2 regions of the Micromonospora sp. BQ32 genome follow, and region 2 is predicted to be linked to the other one. Evidence: riboswitches for the same ligand, from Rfam matches in the RefSeq annotation. Region 2 holds a riboswitch; the other holds the start of a gene.
What was found. A riboswitch is a leader RNA that binds a small molecule or an ion and turns the genes downstream of it on or off. The one in region 2 is predicted to bind cyclic di-AMP.

Region 1: another riboswitch for cyclic di-AMP. It lies ahead of AC5L30_RS07890 (C39 family peptidase); the one in region 2 lies ahead of AC5L30_RS29620 (C40 family peptidase).

Annotation. Positions count from the first base shown of each region.
Region 1 is NZ_JCADBI010000003.1:191,711-200,149, reverse strand. It holds gene AC5L30_RS07910 (ABC transporter ATP-binding protein) at 1-169, shown strand, start outside; gene AC5L30_RS07905 (D-ribitol-5-phosphate cytidylyltransferase) at 315-1,832, shown strand; gene AC5L30_RS07900 (CDP-glycerol glycerophosphotransferase family protein) at 1,866-3,536, shown strand; gene AC5L30_RS07895 (alpha/beta hydrolase) at 3,541-4,287, opposite strand; gene AC5L30_RS07890 (C39 family peptidase) at 4,422-5,270, opposite strand; cyclic di-AMP (ydaO/yuaA leader) riboswitch at 5,502-5,643, opposite strand; gene AC5L30_RS07885 (hypothetical protein) at 5,929-6,699, opposite strand; gene AC5L30_RS07880 (hypothetical protein) at 6,828-7,250, opposite strand; gene AC5L30_RS07875 (acyltransferase family protein) at 7,342-8,439, opposite strand, start outside.
Region 2 is NZ_JCADBI010000022.1:3,328-9,096, reverse strand. It holds gene AC5L30_RS29630 (C40 family peptidase) at 106-1,119, shown strand; gene AC5L30_RS29625 (N-acetylmuramoyl-L-alanine amidase) at 1,175-3,157, opposite strand; cyclic di-AMP (ydaO/yuaA leader) riboswitch at 3,393-3,528, shown strand; gene AC5L30_RS29620 (C40 family peptidase) at 3,542-4,582, shown strand; gene dcd (dCTP deaminase) at 4,642-5,220, opposite strand; gene AC5L30_RS29610 (pyridoxamine 5'-phosphate oxidase family protein) at 5,320-5,769, shown strand, end outside.

The DNA.
Region 1 (8,439 bases), on a different contig from region 2:
GCGGGAGTTGCGGGAGGGCGCGGGGACGGTGTTCCTGGTCAGCCACCAGCTCTCCTCCGTACGGGACACCTGCGAACGGACGATCTGGCTGGAATCGGGCCTCATCCGGATGGACGGCCCCACCGACGAGGTCATCCGGGCCTACGAGGCGTACGCGAACAGCAAGTAGAGTTCCGGCGAACGTCCGGCATCGACACGCACCTGAGGACCGCGTCGCCCGCGTTGGGGCGACGCGGTCCGCGCGTTAAGGTTCATTCCGTCGCCGCTCGGGCGGAACCTTCCGTTAACGCATCCCTGAGAGTGAGGATCCGGCAATGACGCAGGACCAGACCACTGGCCCGGACGCCGAAGCGGAGACCCCGACGCCGTGGCGGCCCTCACGGACAGTGGCGGTGGTTCTGGCCGGAGGCACGGGGACCCGGCTGGGCCTCGGCATCCCGAAGCAGCTGCTGAAGATCGCCGGTAAGCCGATCATCGAGCACACCCTGGCGGTCTTCGAGGCGGCACCGGAGATCGACGAGATCATCGTGCTGATGGCGACCGGCCACGTCGAGGACGCCCAGCAGATCGTCGAGAAGGCCGGCCTGCGCAAGGTCACCAAGGTGATCGAGGGCGGTGACACCCGCAACGCCACCACCCGGATCGCGCTGGACGCGGTCGGCCCGGAAGACTGCAACATCCTCTTCCACGACGCGGTGCGCCCGCTGCTCAGCGGCCGGATCGTGCGCGAGTGCGTCAACGCGCTCTGGAGCTACGCCGCCGTGGACGTGGCCATCCCCTCCGCGGACACGATCATCCAGGTCGACGACAACGACTGCATCACCGACATCCCGGTGCGCTCCCGGCTGCGTCGGGGACAGACCCCGCAGGCGTTCCGCTCCCCCACGATCCGGGCGGCGTACCGGATCGCCGAGGACGACCCGGACTTCGCCGCCACCGACGACTGCGGCGTGGTGCTGCGCTACCTTCCCGGCACCCCGATCAAGGTGATCGACGGTTCGGACGAGAACATCAAGGTCACCCACCCGGTCGACGTGCACCTGGCGGACAAGCTCTTCCAGCTCGCCGCGGCGCAGGCGCCCCGGCTGACCGACCACCGCAGCTACAGCGAGGAGCTGACCGGCCGCACCATCGTGGTGTTCGGCGGCAGCTACGGCATCGGCCACGAGTTGACCGAGCTGGCCCGTCGCTACGGCGCCCAGGTCTTCCCGTTCAGCCGTTCCAGCACCGGCACCCACGTGGAGCGGGCCGAGGACGTCGAGGCCGCGCTGACGACCGCCTTCGAGGCCACCGGCCGGATCGACCACGTGGTGGTCACCGCCGGCATCCTGGAGAAGGGCGCCCTCGCCGAGATGGACGAGGAGACCATGGACCGGCTGCTCCAGGTCAACTTCGTCGGCCCGGTGACCATCGCCCGCCAGGCCCTCCCGTACCTCCAGCAGACCAAGGGCCAGCTGCTGCTCTACACCTCCAGCTCCTACACCCGGGGTCGGGCCCGCTACGCGCTCTACTCGGCCACCAAGGCCGCCCTGGTCAACCTCACCCAGGCGCTCGCCGACGAGTGGGCCGACATGGGCGTCCGGGTCAACTGCATCAACCCGGAGCGCACCGCCACCCCGATGCGGACGCGGGCCTTCGGCGAGGAGCCGGAGCACACCCTGCTCGCCGCGGAGGCCGTCGCCCAGTCGTCGCTGGACGTGCTGATCTCCGACCTCACCGGTCAGGTGATCGACGTACGCCGGGCTCCCGGTGACGGGCCCACGCCGAACGTGCCGGCGCAGGCCGGGTCGGGTCGGGTCGAGACGCCGGCCGGCGCGACGTCCGCGAACTGACGCCGACGGCTGCGGAACCACGAACGGAGCGACATGCGCGGCGACCTGGTCCGAAAGCTGGCCGCCCGGTGCCTGACCACCGGGTTGGCCGTGCTGGCCTTTGTCGTGCTGGCGCTCACCGGCGCCACCGGCTGGGGGCTGGCGCTGGCCGTCGCCGCGTTGGCCGCCTCGGCCGCTGAGCAGCGGATCCGGCCGAGCGCCGACCTCGTGGCGGAGACCGCGTTGATCGCCGCGGCGATCCTGGTCGGTTACTCCCGGCGGCTGGACGACGGGCTCAACCTCGCGCTGGTCGCCACCGGGCTGGTCCTGCTGGGGCTGGTGCTGCTGGTGGGGCCGCTGCGCACCGCCGGCAGTCTGGAGATCCGGGCGGCCAATCTGCCGGTACGCGCCTGGACGCCGCTGATCGCCGACCGACTCGGCACGGCGCTGCTCGGGCTGCTCGCCGCCCTGGCTCTCGCCGCCGCGCTCGCCCTGCCGGCCGGTGTGGCGCTGGCCGCCAGCCTGCTGGTCGGCGCGGTCGCCGGCGCGGTCGCACTGGACCTGGCCCGGCGGCGGTTCCGGCCGCGGGCCGGCGGCGGGTCGGTGGCCGCCGCGCTGCGCCGGCACCAGCCGGAGTTCCTGCTCTACTTCTCCGCGCCTCCCGGGTCGGAATACCAGGTCACCATGTGGCTGCCGTACCTGGAACGGATCGGCCGGCCGTTCCTGGTCGTGCTGCGCGAGCCGGAGTTCCTGGCCCCGATCGCGGCGGCCACCGACGCGCCGGTGGTCTACTGCCCCACCCTGGGGGCGATGGACGAGGCGTTGGTGCCGAGCCTGCGAGCGGCGTTCTACGTCAACCACGGGGCGAAGAACAGCCACTGCGTCCGCTTCACCCAGCTCACCCACATCCAGCTGCACCACGGCGACAGCGACAAGGCGCCGAGCGCCAACCCGGTGTCGGGAATCTTCGACCGGATCTTCGTGGCCGGGCAGGCGGCGATCGACCGGTACGCCCGCGCCGGGGTGCAGATCCCGGCGGAGAAGTTCGTGGTGGTGGGTCGCCCACAGGTCGAGTCGATCGAGGTACGCCCGGAGCCCACACGCGGGCTGGCGCACCCGACGGTGCTGTACACCCCGACCTGGACCGGGCACCACGCCGACGCCGACTACTGCTCGCTGCCGGTGGCCGAAGGGCTGCTGCGCCGGCTGTTGGAGCGCGGCGCGACGGTGATTCTGCGGGCCCACCCGTACACCGCGCAGAACCCGGCCTCGGCCCGCCAGCTGGGCCGCCTGACCGAGCTGCTCGTCGCCGACCGGGCCCGCACCGGCCGCCAGCACGTCGTCGGCGCGGCGGCTCGGGAACTGAGCCTGACCGAGTGCGTCAACTCCGCCGACGCGCTGGTCTCCGACGTTTCCGGAGTGATCTCGGACTTCCTCTACTCCGGCAAGCCGTACGCGGTCACCGACATGGGCGACGAGGGCGACCGGTTCGTGGAGCGGTTCCCGTTGGCCGGGTCGGGTTACGTGCTGCGCGGGGACATGTCCAACGTGGACGAGGTGCTGACCGCACTGTTGGACACCGACCCGCTGGCCGAGGCCCGCTGGGCCACCCGCCGCCGCTACCTGGGTGACTTCCCGGCCGAGTCGTACGCCGAGGCGTTCCTGACCGCCGCCCGCCGGGAGCTGACGCCCGCGGAGAAACTGACCGCGTCCGCACCGGCGTAGCCGCTCAGCGGTACGGGTCCAGCAACGCCAGCACCGCCGCCGGGTCCTCCACGTGCGCGTTGTGCCCGAGACCGGGCAGCGTGGCGACCGGTACGCCGTACTCCTTGAGCTGTTCGTCGGTGACCATCGGGTCGTTCTCCCCACGCGCCAGCACCACCGGCACGTCGGTCGCCGCCAGCAGCGCGGCCAGGTCGGGCTCGCCGACGGCGAAGGCGGTCGGGTCCATGGCGAGGCGCCACCGGCCGTCGACCTGGCGCAGCCCGGCGTCCACCACCGGGTGGTCCGGTGAGACCAGGCCGGCCAGCCCGGAGACCCGCAGGTAGCGGCGAGCCGCCTCGGTGCGGCTGGCGAACCAGCTCACCGGGCGGGCGGCGACCTCGGCGGCGCGGGTCAGCTCAGCGGGTGACCAGACCGCCTTGATGCCCAGCCCGACCACCGCGTCCACCGGCGTTCCGGCGTCGCGGGCGGCCAGCGCCAGGCCGACCACGCCACCCAGCGAGTGCCCGAGCACGACCAGCCGGTCGTCGGGGGCGAGGGCCTGCGCGATCTGCTGGGCGAAGCCCACAAAGGAGTACGACGGCAGCGGCGGCGCCCAGCCGTGGCCGGCGAGGTCCGGTGCCAGCCACCGCCCGGGCCAGTGCTGCTCAAGGTACGGCGCCCAGGGCAACCACACGTCCCCGGTCGCCCCCATGCCGTGCAGCAGCAGCAGGACCGGCCTGCGACCGGCGTGACCACCCGATTTCTCCACCACGGCCGCAGTCTCCCACGGTTCACGGCCCGGTACGAGAGTCGTCGATGACAGCCCACCGGCGAACCGCGCGGAGAAACGCCGCGGGCGCCGGCCCCTTGTGGGAGACGGCGCCCGCGGCGGTCAGCGTGCCCGGGTCAGGCGGAGTAGCCCCGGCTGGCGATCCAGTTGGCCAGGTCGATGGTGGTGATCCAGTACGACGAGTCGGCCGGGTTCGCCGAGTCGGCGATCCGCACGGTGCGACCGTTGTCCTTGTAGCCCACGACGGCGATGTAGTGCCCGCCGCCGTAGGAGTGCCAGCCGCCGTCGGTGTCGGTGGCGTCCCCGACGACGTTGGCCACCACGCCCCGGCCGTCGGTGATGGCCTTCACCACGTCGGCCTGGAGCCGGTCCATCTGCGCCGGGCTGGGTGCGCCGAGGAACATCCGGGTCCGGTACGGGGAGCCCTTCACCTCGGCGTTGAGGACCCGGGTGGTGTCCTCGGCCGAGTTGGTGCCCATCTCGGTGGTGCCCAGCTCGGCGCCGAGCTCATCCTGGGTGCGGTCGATGCCGGCGGCGCTGAGCGCGTTGCGGGTGGCCGCCGGGCCGCAGTTGTAGTAAGTGTTCTGCGCCTCGTAGTCGTAGTCGAGGATCTTGGTCGCGGGCGGCTTCGGCCGCTCCGGCTTCCGGGTCAGGTCCGGGTTGCTGCTGGCCTTGGCGGCGGGTGACGCGGCACTGGTGGCCGGGGCGGCCGTGGTCGGCGCGGCGCTGGCAAGGGGGGACGCGTCCCGAACCTCGCCGCGGGAGGCGGCGACGTCGCTGCGCAGCTCGGCGACCGTGGTCGCGGTGCGCTGACCGGCCGGCGCGTCATCGGCCGTGGTGAGCAGGGCGCCGGTGGTGGTGGCGATCGCCAGGGCCGCGGCGGAGGCGGCGACAATCTGGTACGGGCGCTCGGTGGCGAGGCGGCGGAGCTGGCGCTTCAGGGTGTGCTTCACGGGGTCCTCCACGGATCGGGGGAGAGCGGCACACCGGGGCCGGACCGGTATCCGGGCAGGCGCCAGCGCGCGGACGGTGGTCCGCGGATGGTGAACCGCTCAGGGGAACGCCCGGCGCGGCCGGGCGGGGAAGGCGATGACCCGGGGGTCAGCTCACCGTCACGCGACGAATGAGCGGGTGCACCGCCGCGCCGTGGAGGCGAGGGAACAACCGAGGGGTGGAAAGGTGCTGCACGAGGATGTGACTCCTTCCGACACCGCCTACCGGGTTAGCTGACGGATTCGGGCGGGAAGATCGCCCTACCGCGGGCCGTGGCTCGCGGATTCACCCCGGACTTACTGGTGGGTCCCCGGTTCGTTGATCACGATTAAGCGGGTCGGTGCGGCGTCGCGTCTTGCGATCGGTTACCGCACCGGACGGGACGACAGTACTGGTCACTCCGCACCCCTGCCAAGCCAGGTTCACCTGCGTAAACCTCAATCGTGGCAACAATTTCTGCGCGTATTGCCGATGATGTGACTCGATGGGACAACCGGTTACGGCGACGTCTGCGGGCGACAACCGGACAGGCCGCAAAGAACGCGGCCATAATCGCGGGAACAATGCCGCCGATCGCGCCGGCCGTCCGATTCCGCAATTGGGTGACCGGCCTCACATCACGGATCGGGCTCAACTCACCCGGGCCGGGCGCCACCGTGCCACGGCGGCGGGACGCAACGCCCTGACCACCGTCCGGCGGGCGGGCACCGGGGCCGGGCGCAGCCGGGCCGCCGCCGCATACGCCTCCTCGGCGAGGGTACGAGCCGACTCGGCGGCCAACTCCGCGTCGCGCCAGGCGGCCCGCTCACGGCCGGCGGCCACCTGGTAGTCGGCCAGCCGCGCATCCCGGATCACCCGGCTGATCAGCACCTCCTGCTCGACCGGGTGCCGCCGGGGATCCCAGCCGCGCCGGTGCCCGAACACGTCGCCGAGCTGCGTCATGGTCAGGTCGCCCCGCCAGTACGCCGCCATCGCCGCGCGGTGCAGATAGCGTTCCCGGGCGGCGTACTCGGCGGGGGTGTGCGGGGTCTGCGGGGTGGGCAGCGCCCCGGCGCCCGCGAAGCGACGCGCGGCGGTGTCCGCCTCGTCGTACCCCGTCCAGGCCCGCTCCAGCTGCTCCTGAGCGGTCAGCCAGGCGGCGCGTCGCCGCCGGGCGGTGGTGGCCGCGCCGGCCGCGGCGACGGCCACCTCCTCGGCGTAACGGCGCATGTCGACAACCTCGGCGGCGGCCAGCTCCCGAGCGGTGGGCACGGTCGGAAGCGGCTCGTCCGTGGGCCGGTCCCGTTCGGGACGGGCGGCCAGCACGGTGAGGAGGCCCAGGGTCAGCAGGAACAGCGTCGACCAGATGGCGGCGGCCTGCGGCACCTCGGTCACGAACTGGTAGAAGACGACGGTCTCCATGGTCGGCACCTCGGGGAGAGAGCAGTGCGATGGGAGCCGCGCCGGCGGGCCACGGTGGGCCAGGGGCCGGCGGGGTGGGAAGCGGTGGGTCGACGGGGCGCGGCGATGGGACGGGTCGTCCCGGTGGCTCAGCGCCCGGGTGGAGCCCGGGAAGCCCGACTGCTCGAACCCTCGACGAGGGGCAGCCGGTCAGACTCGGCCGCGCGGACCGGCAGCGCGCCGGTCGCGGTGGTGCCCTGATCGCCGGGGAGCGTCACCGGCGTGTCGACCGACCATGCCGGTACCGACTCCTCGGTGGCCTCCGGCGGTATCGCCGAGGCCGGGCGGGTCGCACTGAGCGCCCCGGCGTGCCGGCAGGAGGCCGCCAGCGACCCGGCGGCGACCGAGGCCGGCACCGCGCTCGGCGGTGACACCGGGCCGGCCGTTGACCCGGCGGCCGTGGCCGGGCCTGCGCCGAGCGCCAGGGCCGCGACGACGGCGAGGCTGGTCAGCACCCGCGTCGCCCAGCGCGCCACCCACCACAGCGGACAGGTGAACGCGACCGGAAGCACGTCCCCACGCTACCGTCGTGCCGACCCGGGCGCACCGACCACGGGCGTGTCGGATCACGCCGCGCCGACCCGTTGACCAGGGTGGACACTGTCAGCGCAGGTCGACGTACGTTGATCGACCGCCGGCCTGACCGACCTCGTCGGCAGCCCCGCCGACGTCGCCGCGGCCGTTGCTCGCGGGGTCTGGCGCGTCGTCGTCACCGGCGACCCGCGTGCCGGCCGCGCGTTGCCGAGGGACGGGCGCCGGACGGGCCGGAGGACGGCGCGGCGCGAGGCGGCGCATCATCGGGGTCTCGACGAAGCGGTGCAGCAGCCCGGCGAGGATCAGGTTCGCCACCAGGAAGCCGAGCACCACGGCCGGGCCACGCCATCCGGCGAAGCCGGTCCCCCAGGCTCCGCTCCAGCGCAGCACGCTCGTCATCACCAGCACGTGCACCAGGTAGAAGGCGAACGAGACCTCACCGAGCCAGACCAGCGGCCGGGACCGCCACGGCGAGCGCCGGCCCCGCACGTCCGCGTCCGCGGCGGCGGTGATCACCAACAGGTACGCGACCGCGAGCAGCATGGTCCACAGTTCGGCGCGGATCCACTGCGCGGCCGCCACCCAGGTGACCAGGAAGATGCCGCTGGCCACGGTCAGACCGGGACCGCGCCAGAGCCCTCGGCGCATCAACTCGGCCGCCACCGCGCCCAACCAGAACTCCAGGGACCGTACCGGCGGGAAGATCTGGGTGAACCACCACCGGCTCACCTCCGGCACCAACTCCTGCGCCGGCCAGAGCGCGAGGATCAGCAGCGGCAGCGCGACGATCAGCGCCCAGAGCAGCCTCGGTCGGGCCCGGCGCAGCAGCGGCAGCGCCAGCGGCAGACAGAGGTAGAAGAAGAACTCGCAGGAGAGCGACCAGCTGACGGTGTTGATGCTGTAGAACCAGCCCGGCCGGGGGTCCCACGCCTGGAGCAGCAGCAGGTTCTCCAACGCCGCCGCCGGTAGGACCGGGTCGGCGAACCACCAGGCGACCACCAACGTCGCCGCCCACAGCACCAGGTGGTTGGGGTAGATCTTGGCGATCCGGCGCCGCCAGAAGGTACGCCGGGAGTCGCCCGCGCGGGCTGACCAGACCAGCACGAAACCGCTGAGGATGAAGAAGAACTGCACCCCGGAGAGGCCCAGGGTGAACAGCGCGTCGAT
Region 2 (5,769 bases):
ATTACCGCCCCGAGCTTCCCTAATGTGGGGCACCGACCGCTGTGGGTCGTCTGCCTCGGCCCTTCCCTCACGCGAGGCGCCCGGCGGTCGGTTGCAAAGGAGTCGGTGCCGGTGGCAACCATGCCCCCTCATCGTCACGACCTGTTTGCGTCTGCTCGCTCTGCTGGCCTGCGTCGCGCCGCGCATCGGGTGCTGGTCCTGGTCGCCGCCGCGGCGGTCGGCGCCGGTCTGCTGACCGCGCCGGCACATGCCGCGCCCACGGTCGACGAGATCGAGGCGCAGATCGACAAGAAGTGGGAGCAGTTGGAGCCCACCATCGAGCAGTACAACAAGGTCCGGGCGCAGCTGAAGGTCAACCGGCAGAAGTCGGCGAACCTGCAGAAGAAGATCGAGCCGCTGGCGCTGCAGAGCGAACTGGCGCTCAACCGGGTCGGCGACCTCGCCTCCCGCTACTACATCTCCGGCCCGTCGCACGACATCGGCGCGCTGCTGGTCAGCGCCAAGCCGGACACGCTCACCGAGCAGCTCACCATCCTCGACCGGCTCGCCTCGCAGGAGCGCAAGGAGGTCGAGGGTGTGCTGGCCGTGCGGGCCAAGTACGACGGCGAGAAGCAGAAGCTGGACGCGCTGATCGTCACCCAGACCCGGCAGCAGAACGAGCTGGCGGCCAAGAAGAAGCAGATCGACGGCGAGATCAAGAAGCTCGAGGCGTCGATGCCCAAGACCACGGTGGTGACCGCGGCCTGCCCGACCATCAACGGAGTGGTCAGCGCGGCGGCCCGCACCGCGATCAAGACCGCCTGCGGCAAGGTCGGCAAGCCGTACGTCTGGGGCGCCACCGGGCCGAACTCGTTCGACTGCTCGGGGCTGACCCAGTACGCCTACAAGGCGGCCGGGATCTACCTCACCCACCACACCGGTGACCAGTGGAACGAGGGCAAGGCCATCTCGCGAGGCGACGCCCGCCCCGGTGACCTGGTCTTCTTCTTCTCCGGCCTGAGTCATGTCGGGCTGTATCTGGGCAACAACCAGATGGTGCACGCGCCACGTGCCGGCAAACCGGTGCAGGTGGCCAGCATCAACAACATGCCCGTCGCCGGGTTCCGTAGACCCGGCTGATCCACCTGGCGCGACACGACGGCCCCCGGTCACCGACCGGGGGCCGTCGTGGTTCTCAGCGGGGAGCGCCCGACGGGGACGGCAACAGCTGCACGTCGGCGAGGTCGACGTACATGATCCGGTGGCCGAACTGGATCTGCGCGTACCGGTTCTTGCCGCGAATCACCGTCCAGTCACCGGGCGAGGAGCCGTCGAACGTGCTGGCCCGGTAGTACTCACCGGCCAGCACCGCGCCGACGGCGTACCGCTGCCCGGCGGCCAAGGTGTACTGAAGCGGCGAGATCGCCTGGTATGGCACCCCGTCCGGGTACGCCGACTGCTCCGGGTACGCCCGTCCGTAGACCGGAACGGTGGCCCGGCCGGGCTTCGGGGTGGCCACCACGCCGACGGTCCAACTGGCGGTCGGCGCGGACGCCGGGTTGTGGAACCAGGCCCGCTGTCCGAGGTACCAGATCGCCGTCCAGTCACCCTGCCGCCCGGCCAGCGCGTACGTCTGCCCGGCGGATGCCCGGGCCCCGTGGTCCGACACGGCCATCGTGTTCGGGGTGCCGTCTGGGCGGAGCGCGATGTCGTTGACCAGCGGCGCGTCCGCGGACGGCGCGCTGCGCAGCACCACCGCCGAGGAGCCGCGCGGCGCGCACGGCACGCCCGCGGTGACGCAGCCGATGAACGCCGGCTGGTTGGTGGCGTAGTCCGGGTCGATCCGGACCAGCCCGGTGGCCGGGGTGCCGGTGTCCAGTCGAGGGGCGTGCAGCAGGTCGAAGTAGTGCGTCCAGTCCCAGTACGGGCCCGGATCCCAGTGCATCCCCCGCACGGTCGAGGCGACGGTGCCGGGCACGTTGTCGTGGCCGATGATGTGCTGACGGTCCAGTGGGATGCCGAGCCGCAGCGCCAGATGCCGGACCAGCTTCGCCGAGGTCCGGTACATCGCCTCGGTGTACCAGGTGCCCTGCGCCGCGAAGCCCTCGTGTTCCAGCCCGATCGACTTCGCGTTGACGTACCAGTTGCCGGCGTGCCAGCCGACGTCCTTGGTCCTCACATGCTGGGCGATGTGCCCGTCGACCGAGCGCAGCGAGTAGTGCCAGCTCACGTAGGTCGGATCCTGGACGAGTTGCAGCGTGGTCGCCCAACTCGCCTCGGTGTCGTGGATGACGATGTACTCGATCTTCTGCCGTGCGGGCCGGTCGGACAGGTCGTGGTTGCCGTAGTCCCCGTCGCCGAACGCCTCGTAGGGTGCCGGGATCCACTCGCAGGAGATGGTGCGGGGGCACTCCACCCCGTCCGGGCGGGCCAGCCGGCGCAGGCCCAGCCTGTCCAACCAGGAACGCTCGGGGCGCACCGCACGGGCCGGCAGGGTGACCCGCTGGCCGTCGTCGGTCACCCGGGACTGGCCTGCGACGATGGTGGTGAAGACCTCGTCGGCGAAGGCCGCGGCGGCGTCGGCGCTGTCCGCGCCGGAGTAGCGGGCCACCGCGCCGTACCAGGCGGCCGGGTCGGTGCCGGCGCCGACCGGCGCACCCAGGTCCCGTTGGTACGCGCTGAGCAGCGCGGCCCCACCCCGGATGTTGAGGCCCGTGTCGGTGCGCAGTGCCTCGGGAGTGGTGCCGGTCAGCGCGGCGGCGGCGTCCACGGTCTGCAACGCGGCGGTGGACGGCGCGGGGGCCTCGACCGACCGGGGTGCGGGCACCCGGGCGGGACGGGAATCGTCGCCGCGGGGGTCCTCGGCGCCGGCGTCGTGGTGACCACCCCCGGGTAGGGCGGCCACGTGCCGCGCGTCGGTCAGGTGCATCGGGCCGTAGCCGCCACTGGTGCTCGGTGTGCCGGCGTTGGTGTCCCAGCGCGACTCCAGGTAGGAGACGCCGAGCAGCACGACGGTCGGCACCCCGTACTCGGTGGCCGCGGCGGCGTACTGCTGCTGGCGGTCGGTCGTGGGCGCGGCGGCGGCCGGGCCGGCGGAGAGTGGCACCGTGGTCGCGGCGGCGACCACGGTGGCGGCGAGCAGGGCACGCCAGCCGGCCGACAGGGTTGGATGGTGCATCGAACCCCCTAGATTCTCGCGGAGTGAGGTCAGGTCACCATCGCGCCGCCCGGGAGGTCAGGTCAATACCTTTCCATCTATCTACGTCAGCGGAAAGAATTCTTCACACACGGTCGGTCGTCTCGTCCAATCGGTACGGAGTGTCACGGCCGCACGGGTTGCGGATCGGTAACGAGCGTCTCTACTCTGGTCATTCGTCGGCCCGACAGCAGCTCCGCCCAGCCCGGGCGGTAACGGACCGACACCGCCGAGTCGTTTCCGAGCGAACCGGGGACCCAGGTCCCTCGGGGTGAATCCGCAGCCACTGCGGTAGGGCGCCGACTTCCCGCCCGAACCCGTCAGCTAACCCGGTAGGCGGTCAGGAAGAAGGAGTACGGAACCCCGGTGGCACTCCATGCCCCGCGGCCGTCGTCCGAGCGGCCGGCATCAGCCGGCCCGGCGTCGATCGTGCCGCGCCCACGCTGGTCCCGCTTCACCACCGCACTCGCCGCGCTGGCCGGCATCGCCGTCGTCCTGACCGGCAGTGCCACGGCGGCCCACGCCGACCCGTCCGTCGCCGAGATCGAGCGCCAGATCGACGCCGACTGGAACAAGCTCGAACCGATCATCGAACGGCACAACGCCACCCGCACCGACCTCGCCGCGAAGCGCAAGCAGGCCGACGCGCTGGCCGCCCGGATCACCCCGCTGGAGCGCCAGGTCGACGCCGCGATGGACAAGGTCAGCGCCCTGGCCGTACGCGCCTACAAGGGTGAGAACGTCTCGACCGTCAACGCGGTGCTGGGCAGCCGGTCGCCCAGCGAGGTGGTCGGCCAGCTCGAAATGCTCGACCGCTTCGCACACAACCAGCAGAAGGACGTACGCCAGGTGGCCGACCTGCGCGACCAGTTGGCCGCGCAGAAGGCGCCGCTGGACGAGATGGTGGCCCAGCTGACCCGCACCGAGGCTCAGTTGGCGGCGAAGAAGAAGCAGATCAACGAAGAGATCGACCGCCTGCAGAAGCTGCGCCTCAAGGTGTACGGCAACGGCGGCGGCGGTCCGCTGCGCCCGGCGCCCTGCCCGGGTAGCTACCCCGGCGGCGCCGCGGGCACCGCGGTCAAGTTCGCCTGCGCGCAGATCGGCAAGCCCTACGTCTGGGGTGCCGAGGGTCCGAACTCGTACGACTGCTCCGGGCTGATGCTGGCCGCCTGGGCGAAGGCCGGCGTGTCGCTGCCGCACAACGCCGCCGCGCAGAGCCGCGTCACCAAGGACGTCAGCAGGGGCGACCTGCGCCCCGGCGACCTGGTCTTCTACTACAGCGACATCCACCACGTCGGCATGTACGTCGGCGACGGTTGGGTGGTGCACGCCTCGCAGGCCGGTCAACCGGTCAAGATGAAGAAGGTCGACGACGGCCCGATCCACAGTTACGGCCGCCCAGGCTGACTCTGGATGTTCGGAGGGCCCGTCGCGATCCGTCGCGGCGGGCCCTCGTCGTCCTGGTTCTAGCGGGTCGGCCAGGTGCGCCAGTGCTGCCAGGCGCGGCTGGGCGTCGGCCCCCGCTGGCCCTGGTAGCGCGAGCCGTAGACCACCGAGCCGTACGGGTGCTCGGCCGGCGAGGAGAGTCGGAAGATGCAGAGCTGCCCGATCTTCATGCCCGGCCACAGGGTGATCGGCAGGTTCGCCACGTTCGAGAGTTCCAGCGTCACGTGACCGGAGAAGCCCGGATCGATGAAACCGGCGGTGGAGTGGGTGAGCAGCCCGAGCCGGCCCAGGGAGCTCTTGCCCTCCAGTCGGCCGGCGAGCTGGTCACCCAGCGAGATGACCTCCAGCGTCGAGGCGAGCACGAACTCCCCCGGGTGCAGCACGAACGGCTCGCCGTCGGGCACCTCGACCACCGAGGTCAGGTCGTCCTGCTGCATGGCGGGATCGATGTGGGTGTAGAGGTGGTTGTTGAAGACCCGGAACAGCCGGTCGAGTCGGACGTCGATGCTGGACGGTTGGACCAGGGTGGGCTCGAACGGCTCCAGGCCCAGCGTGCCGGCCTTGATCTCGGAGACCAGGTCGCGGTCGGAGAGCAGCATCGGACCACCATAGCCGCGTTGCCAAAAGTGCCCGGATTCGGTGCCGGTGACCAGCGCGTCGAGGTCGCTGCTCGTACATTTGTTCGATAGAATGCCCGCATGGCTTCCTGGTCCGAATTCGCCGCCGACGAGCCCCGACTCGCCGACGGGATCCGCGTTCTCCTTCAGCAGTACGGGCCGGGCTTCGGCTATCTGGCCACGATCCGTGCCGACGGCGGGCCCCGCGTCCATCCGGTCTCCCCGGTCATCACCGCTGAGGGGCTGTTCTGCTTCATCATCGACTCGCCCAAGCGCCGCGACCTCGAACGGGACGGCCGTTACGCGCTGCACTCGTTCCCGGCGGAGGAGAGCGACGACGAGGCGTACGTGGCGGGGCGTGCCCGTCCGGTGACCGATCCGGTCCGGGTGGCGCTCTTGGCGCAGAGCGCCCGGGCCGAGCCCCTGGTCGACTGGCGGCTCTTCGAGTTCACCGTCGACGTGGCGATGCTCACCCGCCGTGAGCAGCACGTCGCGGGCATTCCGGGCCTCGCGCCGGGTCGGCCGGCCGTT